DNA from 3 places in the Psychrosphaera haliotis genome. Region 3 is predicted to be linked to each of the others. Evidence: predicted binding sites of a transcription regulator. Region 3 holds the regulator's gene; each other region holds the start of a gene.
The links. The regulator FNR, encoded in region 3, switches genes on or off when oxygen is low (the NO sensors DNR and NnrR bind a similar motif). The targets are predictions, from matches to a motif close to TTGATCTAGATCAA.
Positions count from the first base shown of each region.

Region 1 (6,236 bases), on a different contig from region 3:
ACCGTTATCAATGTCAAAGTAATGCAAAACAAACTGTGAAGTCACTTCGTTGTTAAACTCTACATCTAACAAGCCTCTAAACGACAATTCATTAATGTCATTTGTATCGTCTTTGTTCAGTGTTTTGTTTTCAACAAAGCCGTCACTTGTTAGCTGGTTTAACGAAAAACGCCCTTGTACATCAGAATTGAATTCCGTGCCTGCGGCAATACCTACATTAAACAAGCCGTAATTACCGGCTTCTACACGAAAGCGGTTAGCGGCGTTTTCTTGAGGTTGCGTGCTATACATATTAATGAAGCCGGCCATTGCGTTTGCTCCAACGCTACTACCTTGTGGCCCTTTGTAAACTTCTACTTGGCCAATATCAAACAAGCCAGCGGCGGTACCAATACCCGAGTAATCAATACCGTCTATCGCCATACCAACAGATGGGTTTATTGGATCAACAAACTGGCTACGTTCGCCAATGCCTCTAATTTGGATAAAACGAGCACGAGAAGCACCTGCGGCAAAGTTCACATTACCAAGTTGCTGTAATGCGTCTTGTAAATGGCTAGCGCCTGATTGCTCTAAGCTTTCTTGCGTTAAAACTTGCAACGAATTTGCGGCTTTGCTTTCTGGAGTGGGTAAAAGTTCACCCTTTACTTCAATGGTTTCAATAGCGTTGTTTTTGCTTGTTGGCTCTGCGGCCAAACTGAAAAACGGAAGTGCGGTTAATACTGCAATTGCAGTTTTATTAAGTGTCATATTTGGATCTCTTGTAGATAAAATTAACAAAAGACCCGGTCGTAAGCGCGAGTAGTCCTGGATTTACCATCCCTACGCCGGTACAAGCCGGATCAGGTTCTAAGGGTCCGATTAACGTCTCAGTATGTCGCTTTTACACGCATACACCCCTTGGTGTTTCGGGCGCCATTCTATTGATTTAAATAAAAAATGCTAGCCCTGTTTAATTTAAAATCATTCCAATGTGTGGAATATCATCTTCTAAATACATTTCTGTCACGGTTTCAAAACCCACAGATTCATAAAAATTTTCTAAATGTTGTTGTGCCGAAATTTTGCATTTTGTCGTTGGCCACAAACGCTGAACCTCCGCTATTGCTGCTTCCATCATTGGCGCTGCTAACTTCTTTCCTCGGTATGAATCGGTAATTAATACTCGGCCAATGGCACAGTACTCATCATACGCAATCCCTTTTGCAATAAGCCTACAAGTTCCAACCAATTGGTCACCGTCATAAGCAAAAAGTTGATAACAATCAGGTAGTTTATCAACGCCATCCATATCTGAATAGATACAGGTCTGCTCTACTACAAATACGTCTGAACGTGCCTGCAAAATGTCATACAGCTCGGTCACTGTGAGTTCGGCAAACGCTTTTATCTGCCATTGGATATTACGATCGGTCATACATTTAAGTTCTTTTTATTCACTAGTCGATAATGTAACCACGTTTATCGCAAAAATAACAGATAGACTTGGTTTTTTAGCCACCTGTAAGGTATTCTGCGGCCTCATATTTAATCAATTAGGTTAACGCACTATGACATCACATTTAATTCGCTCTGGTTTTCTTCTCGCATTTTCACTTTTTTTAATGCCTGCCTTCGCTAATGATGACGTGAAGGAATTAGAGTGGTCTGATTTAGAACCTAAAGATTATGTGAAAGCAATTCCTACCATTGAAGAAATTGGTCATGCTATGGCCGGTCCTCAATCTATCAATGCCCCCGTTGTAAAAGAACTAGATGGTAAAACCGTTAAAATTCCTGGATTTGTTGTACCGCTTGAAGGTGAAAATGAATTGGTAACGGAGTTTTTATTGGTTCCGTATTTTGGTGCTTGCGTACACGTTCCACCACCGCCGTCGAATCAAATTATTCATGTCACGTTTAAAGAAGGTGCGCCAGCCTCGTCAATGTACGACCCAATTTGGGTGACGGGTAAAATAGCGACGGAAACGTGGAGTGGAGAGCTAGCTCAAGTGGGCTATACGATGAAAGGCATATCCATTGCCCCTTACGATGACTTTTAATTAGTCTCGTTTTCGAATAATTTCGTTTTCCAAGTCGGTAAACTGCTCAGTTACTTTTGCACAGACAACTCGAACATTGTAAGCCGACATTTTTGGGTTAAATTCACCGTTTTGACAGTAAGTACCATAAAAGGTCATTAAGTCTCTGGAGCTTTTGGTAATTTCTTTAACGTATTCCTCTTCGCGAGGCTTAAATGAATCAAATTGCATACTGATTTCATTATAAATACGTTGTGAAACTTTACCTCTTGAGTATTCGCCTTCAGCAGTTTGGCCAATAAGATTTACGAGGTAGCTTCTAACTTTATTTACTTCAGGGTGATCAACCGTTAATACAGTAATCACTAATATAATAAAAATTAAGAACTTCATGGGTACTCCAATTTGAACAACAGCCAATAATTGGCATCAAATTTTAACAAAATGATGATCTATAGAATTAGATCAACGTTTTATAATTTAGTTTCATTATTATTTCAGTTTCTGACTTATAATTTGTTTTGACATACAGTAGCAGGTAAAACAATGAACGATCGCATTGACGTAAAGAACATCCCAGCTGACGTAAAGGTATACAAGCCTAAAGTAGATGAAAATGCAACCTATAACCTACGAAGTCGCATTTATGTGCGAGCAGTTAAAGGTTTGCATCAGGCTATACGTCGTAAAATGGGTATATTCTTTTTAGGCTTATTTGCCTTATTGCCTTGGCTAAACTGGAATGGTCAACAAGCAATTTTATTGGATATTGTGAATCAACAATTCAATATTTTTGGGCTAACGCTTTGGCCTCAAGATTTAACTATTTTCTCGTCATTGTTAATTATTTCTGCTTTCCTCCTGTTTGTTGTCACTACCTTCTATGGTCGAGTCTGGTGCGGATATATGTGTCCGCAAACCGTTTGGACCTTCATGTTTATTTGGTTTGAAGAAAAAATTGAAGGCTCAGCTAACAAACGTAAAAAGTTTGATTCCATGCCGCTTAGCTTTTCAAAGGTTTGGAAAAAAGGCTTAAAACATACTGCTTGGTGGGTTATTTCATTATTAACCTCACTTACCTTCATTGGTTATTTTGTGCCGGTTGATCAGTTATTCATCGACTTTTTCACCTTTGACTCTTCTGCCATGGTCGTAGGTTGGACCCTCTTTTTTGCAGGTTGTACTTATGCAAACGCTGGCTGGATGCGTGAAATCATGTGTTTGCATATCTGCCCTTACGCTCGTTTTCAATCATCAATGTTTGATAAAGATACCTACACAGTTACCTATGACGCTGCACGTGGTGAGAAACGTGGTCCTCGCCCTAAAAAGGCAGATCCTAAAGAGATTGGTATGGGCGACTGTGTTGACTGTAACTTGTGTGTACAAGTTTGCCCAACCGGCATTGATATCCGAAATGGCTTACAGTACGAGTGCATAAACTGTGGTGCCTGTATTGATGCTTGTGATGAGACCATGGACAAAATGAACTATCCAAAAGGTCTTATTTCTTATACTACTGAGCACAGCTTGGAAGGCAAACCAACCAAAAAGCTTCGTACTAAATTAATTGGCTATGGATTAGTTACCGTAATAATGTCTGCTGCATTTGTATGGCAGGTAGTGTCACGTATCCCATTGGAACTAAACATTGAACGTGATAGAAATGCGCTTTATAGAGTTAATAACGATGGTTTAGTTGAAAACACATTTACTCTGCAAGTATTGAACAAGAGCCAGACAAATGCGACTTATTCAATTTCTGTTGACGGTTTATCCGACTATGAGTTTTATGGCGAGCGTGAATTTGCGGTTGCGGCGGGCGAAGTGTACAACCAACCAATAAGTATTGCAGTTGACCCGGTTGAGTTAAAGCGCCCGGTAACTGGCATAACTATTATTATACGTAGCTCCAATGGTGAGTTAGAAGTTTCGGAAGAGACTCGATTTTTTAAGGGACGTTAATGTCACAATTTGATTTTTCAGAGCTAGGACCAGATTTAATTCTTGATGCAATTGAGTCAACGGGTATTTATCCGGAGTCTGGTCTTCTTGCATTAAATAGCTATGAAAACCGGGTTTATCAGTTTGTAGCGGAAGAAAAGAAGCGCTACGTGGTGAAGTTTTATCGCCCTGAGCGCTGGAGCAACGAACAAATAATTGAAGAGCACAAGTTTAGTTTGGAATTGGCCGAACACGATATTGAAGCGGTTGCGCCTATTGAGTTTGACGGCAAAACCTTGCTTGAGTATGGCGGTCACCGCTTTAGCTTATTTCCAAGCGTAGGTGGCCGAATGTTTGAACTGGATGATTTAGATCATTTAGAGCGCTTAGGTCAACTGTTAGGAAGAATCCATAATATTAGTGACGCAAAACCGTTTGAACATCGTTTAACAATCAATATTAAACAAGACTTAATAGAAGCCGCCGAGTATCTAAGAAAAAGTGAACTTGTTCCAAGATATTTACAAGACGCCTTTTTCCAAGACCTTGATAAAGTCATAACGTTAAGCTGCCAACATTTGCCAAACAACCTGAAAAACATTCGCCTCCATGGTGATTGCCATACGGGTAATATTTTGTGGCAACTGGGTTCAGAATCAGATGACGCGGTACTTGTAGATTTTGATGACTGTATTACAGGCCCTGCCATTCAAGATATTTGGATGATGTTAAGTGGTGATAGGCAACAACAAACGTTGCAGCTTGATACCATTATTGAGGGCTATGAAATGTTTAGGCCTTTTAATCACGAAGAATTTGCGATTATAGAGCCACTTCGTGCAAGGCGTATGCTTATGTATATGACTTGGTTAGCAAAAAGATGGTCTGATCCAGCTTTTCCAAGGAACTTTTCTTGGTTTAATACAGACAAATTCTGGGAACAACAAGTTTTAGCGCTTAAAGAGCAGCTCTCTGCGATAGAACAACCATTACTTAAGTTAGGATATTAGTCTCCACTTTTAAGTTGTAATCTTGTATCGTTGTCGCAATAATTATTAAAAATTTTTAAGGGTAGTATTGAATGAAGAAGTTATTGAGCCTATTGGCTGTATGCCTATTAAGCCTTTCTGTTTCTGCGGAAACATTAAAAGAAGGCGTTCATTATGAAGTTATTGGTGAAAAAGCAACGTCAACACCAGAAATTAAAGAGTTCTTTTCGTATTACTGTCCGCATTGTTTCACTTATGAACCTTTAGCAAAACGTCTGTCAGCAAAAGCAGATAACGGTAATTTCAAGTTTGAAAAAAGCCACGTCGATTTTTTAAGAGCAGCGGGTCCAGACATCCAGTTTATGCTAACTAAAGCATTGGTGGCGGGAGACAGATTAAACAAGCCAGAAATAAGCGATGCGATATTCCAATACATTCATAAAAACCGCTCTGTATTCACAAGTGAAAAAGACGTGCGCCAAATATTCATCGCGAACGGTGTTAGTGGCGAAGAGTTCGAAAAAACGTTTAATAGCTTTGGTGTTAAGGCACAAGCTAAAAACATGAAAAAGCTACAAGATGAATATGCAAGTAAACGCATTTTAACGGGCGTTCCAACGTTTGTTGTTAATGGCAAATACAAAATCCTTAGCAAAGGCTTTAATGCACGTACTTATGGTGAGCTATTTGATCAAATAGAAAGTGCCGCACTTGAGCTAGTTAAGAAAAAGTAATTATTTTCATTGATTAGTGAATTACTAGCACCATGGCGAACAGCTAAACATACTGTAAAGCCTGGTGCTTTTTTTATCTCTTTAACTAGCTTTGAGGCGCCCTTGCCTTATACAGTTAAAGTGCATCAACGACGTAAACGTTTAGCAATTGAAATTCACCAGGGCGAAGTAGTCGTAAAAGCCCCTCTTCTATGCACTCACAATTTGGTAGAAACCTTCCTAAACCAACAACAGCGTTGGCTAAAAGCTCGATTAACCATTGCAGCAACAAAACCATCTTTCATACGTGAGTACAAAAACGGCGAGCCTATTTGGTTTATGGGAAAACCTCTAGAACTAAAAGTCGTGAAAACACACCAAACTTCCTGGCACTATCTCCCTGACCAAAACACATTAATGATCAGTCTTTCTGGTCGCGTGAAAAATCGAGACATTCAAGTTAGGCAACAGCTTCATCAGTTTTATCTTCACAAGGCACAACAATATCTGCCGACACTATTAAAGCAGTGTGAAGATAAAACGCGCCTCTCTAGCACTGCTCTTGAGTT
Region 1 is NZ_BAAAFQ010000011.1:94,598-100,833, forward strand. It holds gene ABD009_RS13465 (TonB-dependent receptor) at 1-750, opposite strand, end outside; TPP riboswitch at 803-911, opposite strand; gene ABD009_RS13470 (GNAT family N-acetyltransferase) at 953-1,417, opposite strand; gene ABD009_RS13475 (DUF3299 domain-containing protein) at 1,551-2,042, shown strand; gene ABD009_RS13480 (hypothetical protein) at 2,043-2,414, opposite strand; gene ccoG (cytochrome c oxidase accessory protein CcoG) at 2,568-3,986, shown strand; gene ABD009_RS13490 (serine/threonine protein kinase) at 3,986-4,975, shown strand; gene ABD009_RS13495 (thiol:disulfide interchange protein DsbA/DsbL) at 5,047-5,688, shown strand; gene ABD009_RS13500 (M48 family metallopeptidase) at 5,698-6,236, shown strand, end outside.
Region 1: ccoG (cytochrome c oxidase accessory protein CcoG) is a predicted target of FNR. The motif match lies at 2,477-2,490, and genes of this name have one in related genera.

Region 2 (6,236 bases), on a different contig from region 3:
GCTGCTAAAAGTGAATATTAAAACCATGCACCATTATCAATATAAAGTTGATTCTGTTTTGCTATAACACTCATTTATAAATATAACGAGGTGTAATAAATTGTCGTCACATTATTTGAATGATCAATTACACAGGAGTTAAGCTCGTTATGTCTAAATCTCAATTACAGCGTGCACAAGAGCTTGCCAGACCAAGCCGTGAAGAAATGTTAGTTCGAGCTCCGTCGGTTCAGTATTTTTGGGACAACAACCGTGCCCTTTTTGAAGGCGCATGGGCCGAGTGGGAACAAACTAATCAGGAACAATTATCAAAATTAGGCGAAGCCATCATTGCGCCCAAACTGAGAGAAGCAGTAGCTGCAGCTTGGCAAGACCCTTCTAAAGAGTCTGCTGTTTACGATCTTTGGGAAGAAGTATCGCCAGGTGTTTTCCAATGTCAGTTTTTTGATCCAGAAGGGCTGGTTGCATTGCGTGAATACTTAGAAAAAGTGGCTGACGCACAAATCCCATTACGACCGCCTTACGGTATTGTTTTAAACCGTCACGGTGCCATGTTAGATCCGCGCTCGGAAGGTTATCTTGCTGCGCCTGGGTTCCAAAGGTTTTACCGCGAAATTATGAATCAGTACATGCGCCCTATTGCTCGTTTATTATTTCCGGAGGTAACTGGATTTGATACTCAAACTTTTGGTTTTTCAATTCAATATCAAGCCGGCGTAGATACGTCATTGCGTCTTCATACCGATGCTTCAGCGGCGACCTTGAATATTAATATGAATAAGCCTGGTGAAGAATTTACGGGTTCAGAAGTGGACTTTTACGATCCAATGACAGGCAACGTAAACCGACTAACCTTTGAGCCTGGTATGGCGATGTTACACAAAGGCAATATTGCTCACGCAGCCCAACCTATAACAAGTGGTGAGCGTTCTAATATGGTGCTTTGGTTGTATGGTGATCGCGGAAGAATACCGCAGCATTCTCAGCTACATTCTGCTTTTGAAACAAGCTCGGAACCAGGCTCTGGGCCAGCTGCTAAAGAAGCTGCCATACAAGCAGCTAAACAAAGATGGAGCCTGCCTGAAGGCAACTATGATGGTCACGCTCCATTTTAAAACTGGATAGCAGTTTTAAAAAACAAAAAAGCAGCGAGTTTATCGCTGCTTACTTATTCTATAATTTACAGTAGAACTAAAACTGAACACTAAAACTAAAACTCAAACTAACACTAAAACTGAACACTCAAAAAGTGTCTTACTTATAATAAGTTTAAACTATTTAGCTTGTTCGTTTTGGCCAAAACCAACTTCTTTTTTTACTATCATACAGCTTGAGTTTGGCATGTTAGTAGCAAAGTAATCTAAGCCTGCATCGTTCTTAAATACGAAATATTTTTATTTACTGAATCAACATACGTTAACCCTTTTAAAGAACCTTTTGCCATTGAAGCCATGCAAGGCATGTCATCAAACCACGTACGGGTATATTCAAACGAACACATGCCGTCCATAGTCGGTGTCACAACAATGTTGTATTGCACGTCACCATCATTAAAGTTTTGTTCTGCATAAAAAGTCAGTGGTTGTTTAGCTCTGTCTTCTACAGCATATACGAGACGAGCGCCGTATCCATCGCCCATGAAGTCATCAAGCATTTTCACTGTTTCTATGCATTTGTGATCTTCAGCTAAGTCAGTTATTGCACCGGCATTAGCAACCGCATTAAAGAAAACAAATATGCTCACTATTGCTACGTGGCTAAGTTTTTTAACAAAAAAATTCATTTCGACTAAATCCCTTTAATTTATAAGTTGGTTTTTACCAATTATAAGCACAAATACAAACAATTAAAACCGCGTAACGTTATGACACGTTATGACTAATCTACCCTTCTAGCGCCATGTTCTTTTAGTGCTTGAATGCGCTTTTCAAGTGGTGGATGACTCGAAAAAAGAGCGTGTATTCGACCAGCATTAATCGCAAATGCGGCAATTTCATCAGGTACTTTTGCTTCTGCAACTTTGTTTCCCATTTGTAGCTTTTCTAGCGCCGCAATCATTTTATGTTTACCCACAATGGAGGCTGCGCCAGCGTCGGCCCTGAACTCTCGGTATCGAGAAAACCACATCGTAATGATCATCGCCAACACACCTAAAATAAGCTCAGCTACAATCGATACAATCCAAAATGCTGGGCCATGTCCGCGTTCAACTTTAAACACAACGCGGTCAACAAAATGACCTATCACTCGTGACAAAAACACCACAAAAGTATTCATTACGCCTTGCAATAGTGTCATTGTCACCATATCGCCATTAGCTACATGGCTAACTTCATGGGCAAGCACCGCTTCAACCTCATCTTGTGTCATATGCTCTAGCAAGCCTTGGCTAACTGCGACTAACGCATTATTGCGATTCCAACCTGTGGCAAACGCATTTGGGCTTCTGCTAGGAAAAATACCCACTTCTGGCATGCCAATATTCATTTGTTTTGCTTGGCGCTCAACGGTGCTAATTAACCATCGCTCTTGTTGCGACTGTGGGCTTTTAATCAACTCTACTCGCATAGAGCGTTTTGCCATCGGCTTTGAAATTAACAAAGAGATAATTGAGCCAGAAAAGCCCAATACGGCAGCGTAAACTAATAGCGCCTGCAAATTTAAGTCAACGCCATTTTCAGCTAAAAGCCCTTCTAAACCAAGTAGCCTAAACGTGATACCTAGCAACGCTAAAATAGCAATGTTTGATATGATGAACAGTCCGATACGAAACATGATTAATTCCTACAATATGTAATTTTAAAGTAATGACGATTTGTTTGATCTGGAACATATTACTTGTACACATAATATTCAATACAATCTTTACATCACTCTGTCTTTTCACTATCGTTTAATCAGATTAATAACTATTCAGAGAGTCTTATGTATCAAAAGATTGTATGTGCCATTGAAGCGAGTGACGAAGGTAAATTAGTGTTAGAGAAAGCGTGTGGGTTAGCTAAAGCATACAACGCAAAACTCTATGTTGCTCATGTTATTCCATACTCAATACTTCCTAAAGATTATCAAAAAACTCTCGAAGAGGAAGCTGCACCATTGATCGACAAGATTACGGAATCATTTGGTATATCTCAGAAAAAAGTGTCTATTAACGTAGGTAAACCTTACGAGCAAATTTGTTTAGTTGCAGATAAAAAAGAAGCAGACCTAATTGTCATTGGCACTCACTCTAAAAAAGGAATTCAAGCCCTAATAGGCTCAACAGCAAACGGTGTTGTTAACTATGCAAAATGCGACGTCTTTTTAGTTAAGATTTAGTGTAGCTAAGCTAGATTGAGGCGCCACGTCAATTGTGGCGCAGTTAATTTTTGAACCTCTCTTTGTTTATAATAATGAGCTGTATTTATTTTTTTGTACCTTTACGTATAAAAAGGTTTAAATTAAAAACTTCATCCCCATCTACCGGTAACCAATTTCTTTCTCCTTCAATTAAAAAGGAAACATGATGCTTAATTTTACATTTAAGAACCAAACTGAAATTTTATTCGGCAAAGGTCAAATATCTGAAGTACCCGCTAGATTACCCGCTAACGCAAAAGTACTATTTTTATATGGCGGCGGTTCTATTAAAAAGAACGGCATTTATGACCAAGTAGTTAACGCTCTTAAAGATGCAGAAGTTTTTGAATTTAGTGGTGTTGAGCCAAACCCATCTTATGAAACCTTAATTAAGGCAGTAGATGTTGCTCGCACTAACGAGGTTAACTTTATTTTAGCCGTAGGCGGCGGAAGTGTTATCGATGGCGCAAAATTTGTAGCGGCAGCGCATAACTTTGATGGTGAACCTTGGGATATTTTAGCGAAAGGTGCAAAATTCGAAAACCCTCTACCAATAGGTGCAGTGCTTACTCTTCCGGCAACAGGCTCTGAAAGCAACGGTAACTCTGTTGTTACTAAAAAAGAGACTTCGCAAAAATTAGCGTTCGCATCAGAAACCGTTCAACCACAGTTTGCTCTATTAGACCCTGAGTTCACGTTCTCATTACCACCTAGACAAATCAGCAATGGTGCAGTTGATGCCTTTGTTCATGTTATTGAGCAGTATTTAACGTACCCAGTAAATGCACCGCTGCAAGACCGTTTTGCTGAAGGCATTTTACAAACTCTTATTGTTGAAGGTCCTAAAGCCCTTGAAAACCCTGAAGACTATGACGTTCGAGCAAATGTAATGTGGTCGGCAACAATGGCACTAAATGGTCTAATTGGTAAAGGTGTTCCTCAAGATTGGGCAACTCACATGATTGGTCATGAGCTAACGGCTATTTATGGCCTTGATCATGCTCAAACACTGGCGATTGTTTTACCTTCACTAATGAAGGTTCAAGCAGAATCTAAAAAAGAGAAAATTGCACAACTTGGTCAACGAGTATTTGGTTTAGCTGGCGCCGGTGGTGTTGGCAGCGAACATATTATTGATGACACAATTCAAGCGGTTGTTAACTTCTTTGAAGATATGGGTGTTGAAACCAAAATGTCTGACTATGACTTAAATGGAGACTCTACAGAGGTAGCAATAGACAAGCTAATTGCTAACTTAGAGAAAAACGGCATGACGGCTATTGGCGAACACGGTGACATTGACCCAGCCAAAGCTAGAAAAATACTAGAGCTTAGTGTTTAAGCTGAATATTTAAGAAAACTGTGTAGCTCTCTTCTATACAGTTAGTCAGAATTGCTATTAGCAATTTTCCATCAAAAAAGGCGCCTAGTGCGCCTTTTTTGTTATCTATTTTTGATTTGGATATTAAGCAGTTTTACTTCTTCGCTTTACTCTTAACAACCCAAATAAGGCAACTGACAGAAGCATTAAGTTTGAAGGTTCAGAAACACTAGCTGCAGAACCTGATGGTGCGTTTACCGGTGGGTTTGTCACCAATACGTTTTGATAATCAGGATTGTCTCTAACTAATAGTGACGCATGAGAACCAACGCCAGAGTCTTTATCACGCTTAAAAGCGATGTTAGAAGACGGTCTAAAGTAACCACCTAAGTGACCATATCCAAACTGTCGAGGTTGACCAAGATCAAAACCAGTACTGTCTACAAAAGCTACTGCGTAATAAGACGTTTCCGTCGCACCGTTCACTGTTTCAATTTTAGAATACGTTGAACCTAAAAAGCCTATAAGAGAAGCAAAGCCATCATACTGACGTCCTGAAAAATAATTATCTGGCTCAAAACCCAAATGGTTTTCTACCAATACGTCAAACTCAAGGCTAGTTGCAAAGCGCCAACCTGTTAAAGAACCATTTAACAATGAAGCTTCAACATCGTTGTAACTTAATCTTTTTGTGAAGCTCAAGTCCAACCAGTCTAAACCCGATATATCATCAGTTGTGAAGTCGTCATTGTCTATTAGACCTGCTTTTGCAAACGCCGGAGACAACAGTAAAACAAGAGCAAGTAGAGACGATATTATTTTCATTATAGCTACCTTTAAATTTGCAACTTTATCCATAAATTTGTTTAACGTTTAATCCAGAACTTTAGTCAAATAAGTTAAAGCTACAGATTTAAAAGCTAGATTACCTACTAAATTAAAAATTGTAAATTTTTATTACAAAAAAAGTATAAAATTCAAACAGGTGAAAAACTTTGGTTTTACGAAGACAGCCTCATTGTTGGTACTTTTTACAACTACTGATTATGTTCCTATTGCCAAAAGAGTTAATTACATGGCTTTAAGTTCAGCACCTCTAGGTCAATATCACAAGTTACATAATACTGATCAAACACAAACCAGCGTTAATCGATTTAAAGCTAAATAACTTAGCAAGTTGTTCCGTTAGTATAAATTTTAAGGCGCCTAGTGCGCCTTTTTGTTTCCAATTTAAATTCTTCGTTTACCACGCATTAGCATTTGCTCGGTGCCAATCCGTTTGCAGCTCTACAGGACAAGACCCTTCTTCAACCAAACAATCTTTAGCATATTCAGGATATATTTTGTCGTAAGTAGTCACTGTATTTGCGCTGATGCGTCGGTTAATATGGCTTCGGTTTAACTCTGTCATCTCTTTTAAGCCGCAAGCGCCTAATAACTCCAATAAATTATGAATGGTGGCTTTGTGGAAATTAAAAACCCGATCGCCTTTTAAGTCGCTATCAAGCCATTTGTATCGTGCAGGGTTTTGTGTGGCGATCCCCGTAGGACATTGATCGTTGTTGCAACTTCT
Region 2 is NZ_BAAAFQ010000004.1:767,021-773,256, forward strand. It holds gene ABD009_RS06045 (2OG-Fe(II) oxygenase family protein) at 150-1,115, shown strand; gene ABD009_RS06050 (hypothetical protein) at 1,361-1,783, opposite strand; gene htpX (protease HtpX) at 1,879-2,775, opposite strand; gene ABD009_RS06060 (universal stress protein) at 2,926-3,321, shown strand; gene ABD009_RS06065 (iron-containing alcohol dehydrogenase) at 3,509-4,684, shown strand; gene ABD009_RS06070 (hypothetical protein) at 4,808-5,488, opposite strand; gene ABD009_RS06075 (FMN-binding glutamate synthase family protein) at 5,907-6,236, opposite strand, start outside.
Region 2: ABD009_RS06060 (universal stress protein) is a predicted target of FNR. The motif match lies at 2,820-2,833, and genes of this name have one in related genera.

Region 3 (6,236 bases):
ACACTATCGGAAGGTAAATTTTCTATAACTAAAGTAATTTGGGAAAACGAGAATATCCCAAATGGTTTCACTGAAACAAAAATACTAAGTTACATACACTTGCTTGAAAAATATTCGGAACACCCAATTTCGAAAGCATTCTCAAAAGAAGCACTAAAGATAGATATGATAGATACCAGCAACGATAAAGTATTTAATGTCGATGTCGTTATGGGTAAAGGCATTTCTGGGAAAATTAACAGCTTAAATATTAAAATAGGCAGTGCTGAGTTTTGCGGCGTAGAAGCAAGTGATGTTAACGTTTATGTTGTGATCAACGATAAGCTTGTTGTGCGCTTTTTAGCGGAAGATAAATTGCGTGAGGACGCTCAAAAAACCTTAAACGCCCTAAACGAATTAGGTAAAAACTTAATCATGCTAACGGGTGACTCAAGTATTCATGCCGCTAAATTGGTACACCGTTTACCTCTAAAAGAAGTGAGAACTGGTTGTTCACCAAAGTTTAAAGCAAACTATATACAAGAACTACAAAAGCAAGGCCAATCTACTCTTATGGTTGGAGATGGGATTAATGACGCCCCTGTACTTGCAAGTTCCGATGTAAGTTTAGCAATGGGTGATGGTGCTGATATTACAAAACAAGTAGCCGATGTGATTGTGGCGAACAACTCCTTAAACGCTGTTGCTACTCTACTTGAAAACGCTGCTAAAACCCGTCGTATCATTAAACAGAATTTATATTGGGCGTTAGTTTATAATTTGAGTATATTACCCATTGCTATGATGGGTTTCGTTCCTCCCTATATCGCAGTAATAGGCATGTCCGCTAGTTCCATTATTGTCGTGAGCAACTCGTTGAGGTTATTAAAATGAATATCATCTACTATCTAATCCCAGTCGCTATTTTGTTTATGGTCATTGGCGTTATCGCTTTTTTTTGGGCAACAAAGTCAGAGCAATTTGAAGACCTAGAGAAGCAGGGTTTATCAATTTTAATGGATGACGTAAAGCCAGCTAAAACTGATTCAGGTGACGAAACAACAGCAGCTACAAAAACTGCGCCGTTAGAGTCTGCGTCAAGTTCAAAAAATGAACTTTAAATGTTTAGCCGTAAACATACCCCTGGCCAAATAACTCAGTGACCTTATTAATAACGGCATTCATCATGGGGCTAATGGGCGTTGCACATTGTGTTGCGATGTGTGGCTCTCTTTCTATGGCGCTTGGTTTTTCTGTTCCTCATAACAAAAGTTTTATTACCTATGCCAGTGTCATTAGTGTCTCTAGAATTTTGGGATACGGCTTTATTGGTTTTATCGCAAACCTATTTACTCAATCTTTCCTCTCAATTACTAATGGCAGCGTTCTATTGCTATCGGTTGTTTCAAGTATATTTATGATTGGTATAGGTCTTCACATCGCTAAGATCTCAAATTTTGTTCTTTATGTTGAAGTTATTGGTAAACGACTGAACAAATACCTAGAACCTTTAAAGAAAAAAATTCTTCCAATCGATAGCTTAGCAAAGTGTGTTGGCTATGGTTTGTTATGGGGCTTTTTGCCTTGTGGTTTAATCTATACCGCATTAACTTTGGCGTTAGTTGCAGAAAGCCCTGTTCACGGCGGCCTTGTAATGTTTTGTTTTGGCTTGGGCACTTTACCAGCTGTAGTCGGAATGACTGTCTTTAATAGCCAATTAAACCAACAAATGAAAAACAAAAAAAATCGGCTATTTTTTGGCGCTGTGATCGTTATAATGGCGTTATATCAGTTATACCTCACATACCAAAAGTTTACAGGATTACAGCAATGACAGGTACTAAGCAAAAACATAATTGTGGCTCTTTTTCAATTAGCTGTACCAACTGTAATTTAAGCCAGCTGTGCATTCCTTTTACACTCGAAGACAGTGAGCTGGAAAAGCTTGATGATTTAATTGAACGAAAAAAGCCATATCAAAAAAATCAAACTCTGTTTGATGCGGGTCAACCACTAAAAACCTTATTCGCTGTTCGTTCTGGTAGCTTTAAATCCTATTTAGTGGACGATGATGGTACTGAACAAATCACAGCCTTCCACCTGCCTGGAGATATTATTGGCTTTGATGCCCTTTCCACAAATAGCCATATTACCTATTCACAAGCGATGGAAACCTCAATGGTCTGTGAAATACCTTATACAACTATTGAAGATCTTTCAGGGCATATGCCCAACCTTAGGCAGCAAATAACACGTTTAATGAGTAACGAAATAAAAAGCGACCAATCCATGTTTATGTTACTCAATAAAAAAACCGCCGAGCAACGTATATGCAGTTTTATTTCCACCTTATCAAATCGATTTAGCGAACGTAATTTGTCGTCAACTACATTCAGGTTGCCAATGACACGTGCTGAAATAGGCAATTACTTAGGACTAACGGTTGAGACGGTGAGTCGAATATTTAGTAAATTACAAAAGCTCGGCATTATTGCTATTGATGGTAAGTTTATTAGCGTGTTAGATCTCCCTAAAGTTGAGAACTTAGTTAATTAAAAGAACGTTCATTTATTGATTTACTTCAATGTTTTCATAACCAAATTCTATTATTTTTACTAAACTTAAACTGTTAGGGAAAATTAAGGATAGATTATGAATAATTTTAAAAATGTTTTAGTTGTAATAGACCCCACAGAAGATGACCAAAAGGCGTTTTCAAGAGCCTTAGAACTTGCCGAAAAGCAACCGATTAGCATCACTCTATTTCTTTCCATTTATGATTTTTCTTACGAAATGACGACAATGTTGTCTTCAGATGAACGTCATAACATGCGAGACGCTGTAATTGCAGATAGAACTGCGTGGTTAGAAGGTTTAGTAAAAGAGAACGACACTGATATCAAAGTATTAAGTAAAGTTGTTTGGCACAATCGCCCCTACGAAAGCATAATCAAAGAAGTCATTGACGGTAACTATGACTTAGTTATCAAAGGAACGCATAGCCACGACACGTTAAAGTCCGTACTGTTTACTCCTACCGATTGGCACCTACTTAGAAAGTGCCCTGTTTCAGTGTTACTGGTTAAAGAACACGCATGGCCAGCGCATGGCAAAGTATTAGCAGCCGTTAGTGCTGGAGTGGAAGACGAACAACATCAAGACTTAAATAATTTAATTATTAGCAATGCAATCAGCATGGCTGACTTATTAGAATCTGATACACACCTTATGAATGCCTACCCTCCAACGCCTGTTAACATAGCAGTGGAAATTCCTGAGTTTGATCCTAATGAATATAACTCAACTATGAAAAGCTTCCATGTGAAGTCCATGGAGAGCTTAGCGAACAAACATCAGGTACCTAGCACTCGATGCCATGTGATAGAAGGTATGCCGGAAGATGTTATACCTAGAGTAGCAAAAGATTTAGACGCTGAGTTAGTGGTTATGGGAACTGTTGGCCGTCAAGGTATCACCGCTGCGCTTATTGGAAATACCGCAGAACATGTGATGGATAACATTAACTGTGACCTTTTAGCCATTAAGCCATCGGACTTTGATTGTCCGATCAAATAGTTGTTAAATCGGCAGGCATAGGTAAAATAGGCGCCCTTTTATATTAGACGCAGTTTAACATGAACAATACAGACCCTAGAAAAGCTATCCACGAGCAAAATAAACTTGAGAAAAGATTACGTAATCGTGTGGGTAAAGCAATAGCTGAATACAATATGATTGAAGAGTCTGATGTTGTGATGGCGGCCATTAGCGGCGGAAAAGACTCCTTCGCTATGTTGGACATTCTGATTGCACTGCAAAAGTCTGCGCCTATCGACTTTAAAATAATTGCAGTAAACTTAGACCAGAAGCAGCCAGGGTTTCCTGAGCATATATTGCCTGCCTATTTTGAGTCTTTAGATATCCCTTACTATATTGTAGATAAAGATACCTACTCAATTGTAAAAGAAAAAGTACCTGAAGGTAAAACAACCTGCGGATTATGTTCAAGACTAAGAAGAGGAACTTTATATTCTTTTGCAGAGTCTATTGGAGCGACTAAAATTGCTCTCGGCCATCATATGGATGACATGGTAGAAACAATGTTCTTAAACATGTTTCACGGGGCAAAGTTAAAATCTATGCCACCAAAGTTAAGGTCTGATGATAAAAGAAATGTCGTTATTCGCCCATTAGCATTTTGTCGTGAAAAAGACCTAATAAAATACGCTGAGCATAAAGCTTACCCTATCATTCCTTGTAACCTTTGTGGCTCTCAGGAGAACCTGCAACGTCAGTCTATCAAAGCGATGTTGACAGAGTGGGATAACCAAACGCCAGGTAGAATAGAAAATATCTTTAACTCAATGAAAAGCGTGAGCTTAAGTCAATTAGCCGATGGTGAGCTTTTTGATTTTAAAAACCTTCCTATTGATCGTAGCGAAGAACGCAAAGAATATGAGTTTAGTGAAGCCACTGTGTCTTCTTCAAATATAGATGAGTCTCTAATTATCGATGTGACCCACGTTTAAAGCGTCAATAGTTTCGCTCATTAAAAAAGGAGGCTAGAGCCTCCTTTTTTGTTTTCATCAAATAGAATTACTTGTGAATCTATTTGTCACCGTTGCCCCAAGAGTCTCTTAAACCAACCGTTTTATTGAATATCATCTTTCCTTCGTCGTTAGTTTTTCCGTCAAAACAGTAATAACCCAGACGCTCAAACTGATAACCTTGCTGTGCTTCTGCATTCAATAGACTAGGCTCTATATAACCTTTTCTAATGACTAAAGACTCTGGGTTTAGAACCGTTGTAAAATCTTCTTCTGCAGCTGGATTGGGTACCGTAAATAAACGATCGTAATCTCTAATTTCTGCTTCTACGCCTTCTGACGCTGAAACCCAATGGATAACACCTTTAGCTTTACGACCATCCGCAGGTAATTTACCTAGAGTTGTAGGGTCATATTCACAGTAAACTGTTGTTACGTTACCCTCTTCGTCTTGATCAAAGCGAACGGCCTTTACAAAGTAGGCATTGCGTAATCTAACTTCTTTATCTATTACTAAGCGCTTATACTTTTTATTGGCACTTTCACGGAAGTCTTCACGTTCGATGTAAATCTCTTTACTGAATGGAACCTTGCGTGTACCCATTTCTTCTTTATTTGGGTGATTTGGCGCATCAATCCACTCTACATGTCCATCAGGCAAGTTTTCAATCACAAGCTTGATAGGATCAACTACTGCCAACGCTCTTGGCGCAGCTTCGTTTAAATCTTCTCTGATACAAGCTTCTAACATGCCCATTTCAACCATATTATCTACTTTTGTAACACCAATTCGCTTACAGAATTCCGTTACTGAACCAGGTGTATAACCTCTGCGCTTTAGGCCAGCTATTGTAGGCATACGAGGGTCATTCCAACCTTCTACATGGCCATCTGTCACTAACGTATTTAATTTACGTTTACTCATAAGAGTATACTCAAGGTTTAGCCTTGAAAACTCATACTGATGAGGGCGTGATTCTATTGAAATATTGTCCAATACCCAGTCATATAAACGCCTGTTATCTTGGAATTCTAGTGTACAAAGAGAATGCGTAATGTTTTCTAATGCATCGGAAATACAGTGCGTGAAGTCATACATTGGGTAAATGCACCACTTGTCACCGGTTTGATGATGATTTACAAATCGAATTCTATAAATAACTGGATCGCGCATACAGATGAAGCTAGAGGCCATATCAATTTTGGCACGTAAACAACATTCGCCTTCTTTAAACTTACCATCTCTCATTTCGTGAAATAGTTTTAAGTTTTCTTCTGGTGATGTTTCTCTATAAGGACTATTTTGGCCAGGCGACTTTAAAGAACCGCGCATTTCACGTATTTTTTCTTGACTAGAAAACTCTACGTAAGCAAGCCCTTTATTAATAAGCTCTTCTGCATATCCAAATAATTGATCAAAGTAGTTTGACGAATAACAAATGTCACCGTCCCACTTAAAGCCTAACCAATTTACGTCTTCTTTGATGGCATTAACGTAATCAATGTCTTCTTTTTCTGGGTTCGTATCATCAAATCGTAAGTTACAAAGACCATTATAGTCCTGGGCAATACCAAAGTTTAATACGATAGATTTAGCATGACCTATATGAAGAAAACCGTTCGGCTCAGGTGGAAACCGAGTATGTGTCGTTTTATGCTTACCAGCCGCCAAATCCGCATCTATAATGTTGCGAATGAAATTCGATGGGC
Region 3 is NZ_BAAAFQ010000001.1:179,275-185,510, reverse strand. It holds gene ABD009_RS00815 (heavy metal translocating P-type ATPase) at 1-873, shown strand, start outside; gene ccoS (cbb3-type cytochrome oxidase assembly protein CcoS) at 870-1,100, shown strand; gene ABD009_RS00805 (sulfite exporter TauE/SafE family protein) at 1,139-1,813, shown strand; gene fnr (fumarate/nitrate reduction transcriptional regulator Fnr) at 1,810-2,535, shown strand; gene uspE (universal stress protein UspE) at 2,632-3,555, shown strand; gene ttcA (tRNA 2-thiocytidine(32) synthetase TtcA) at 3,615-4,508, shown strand; gene glnS (glutamine--tRNA ligase) at 4,588-6,236, opposite strand, start outside.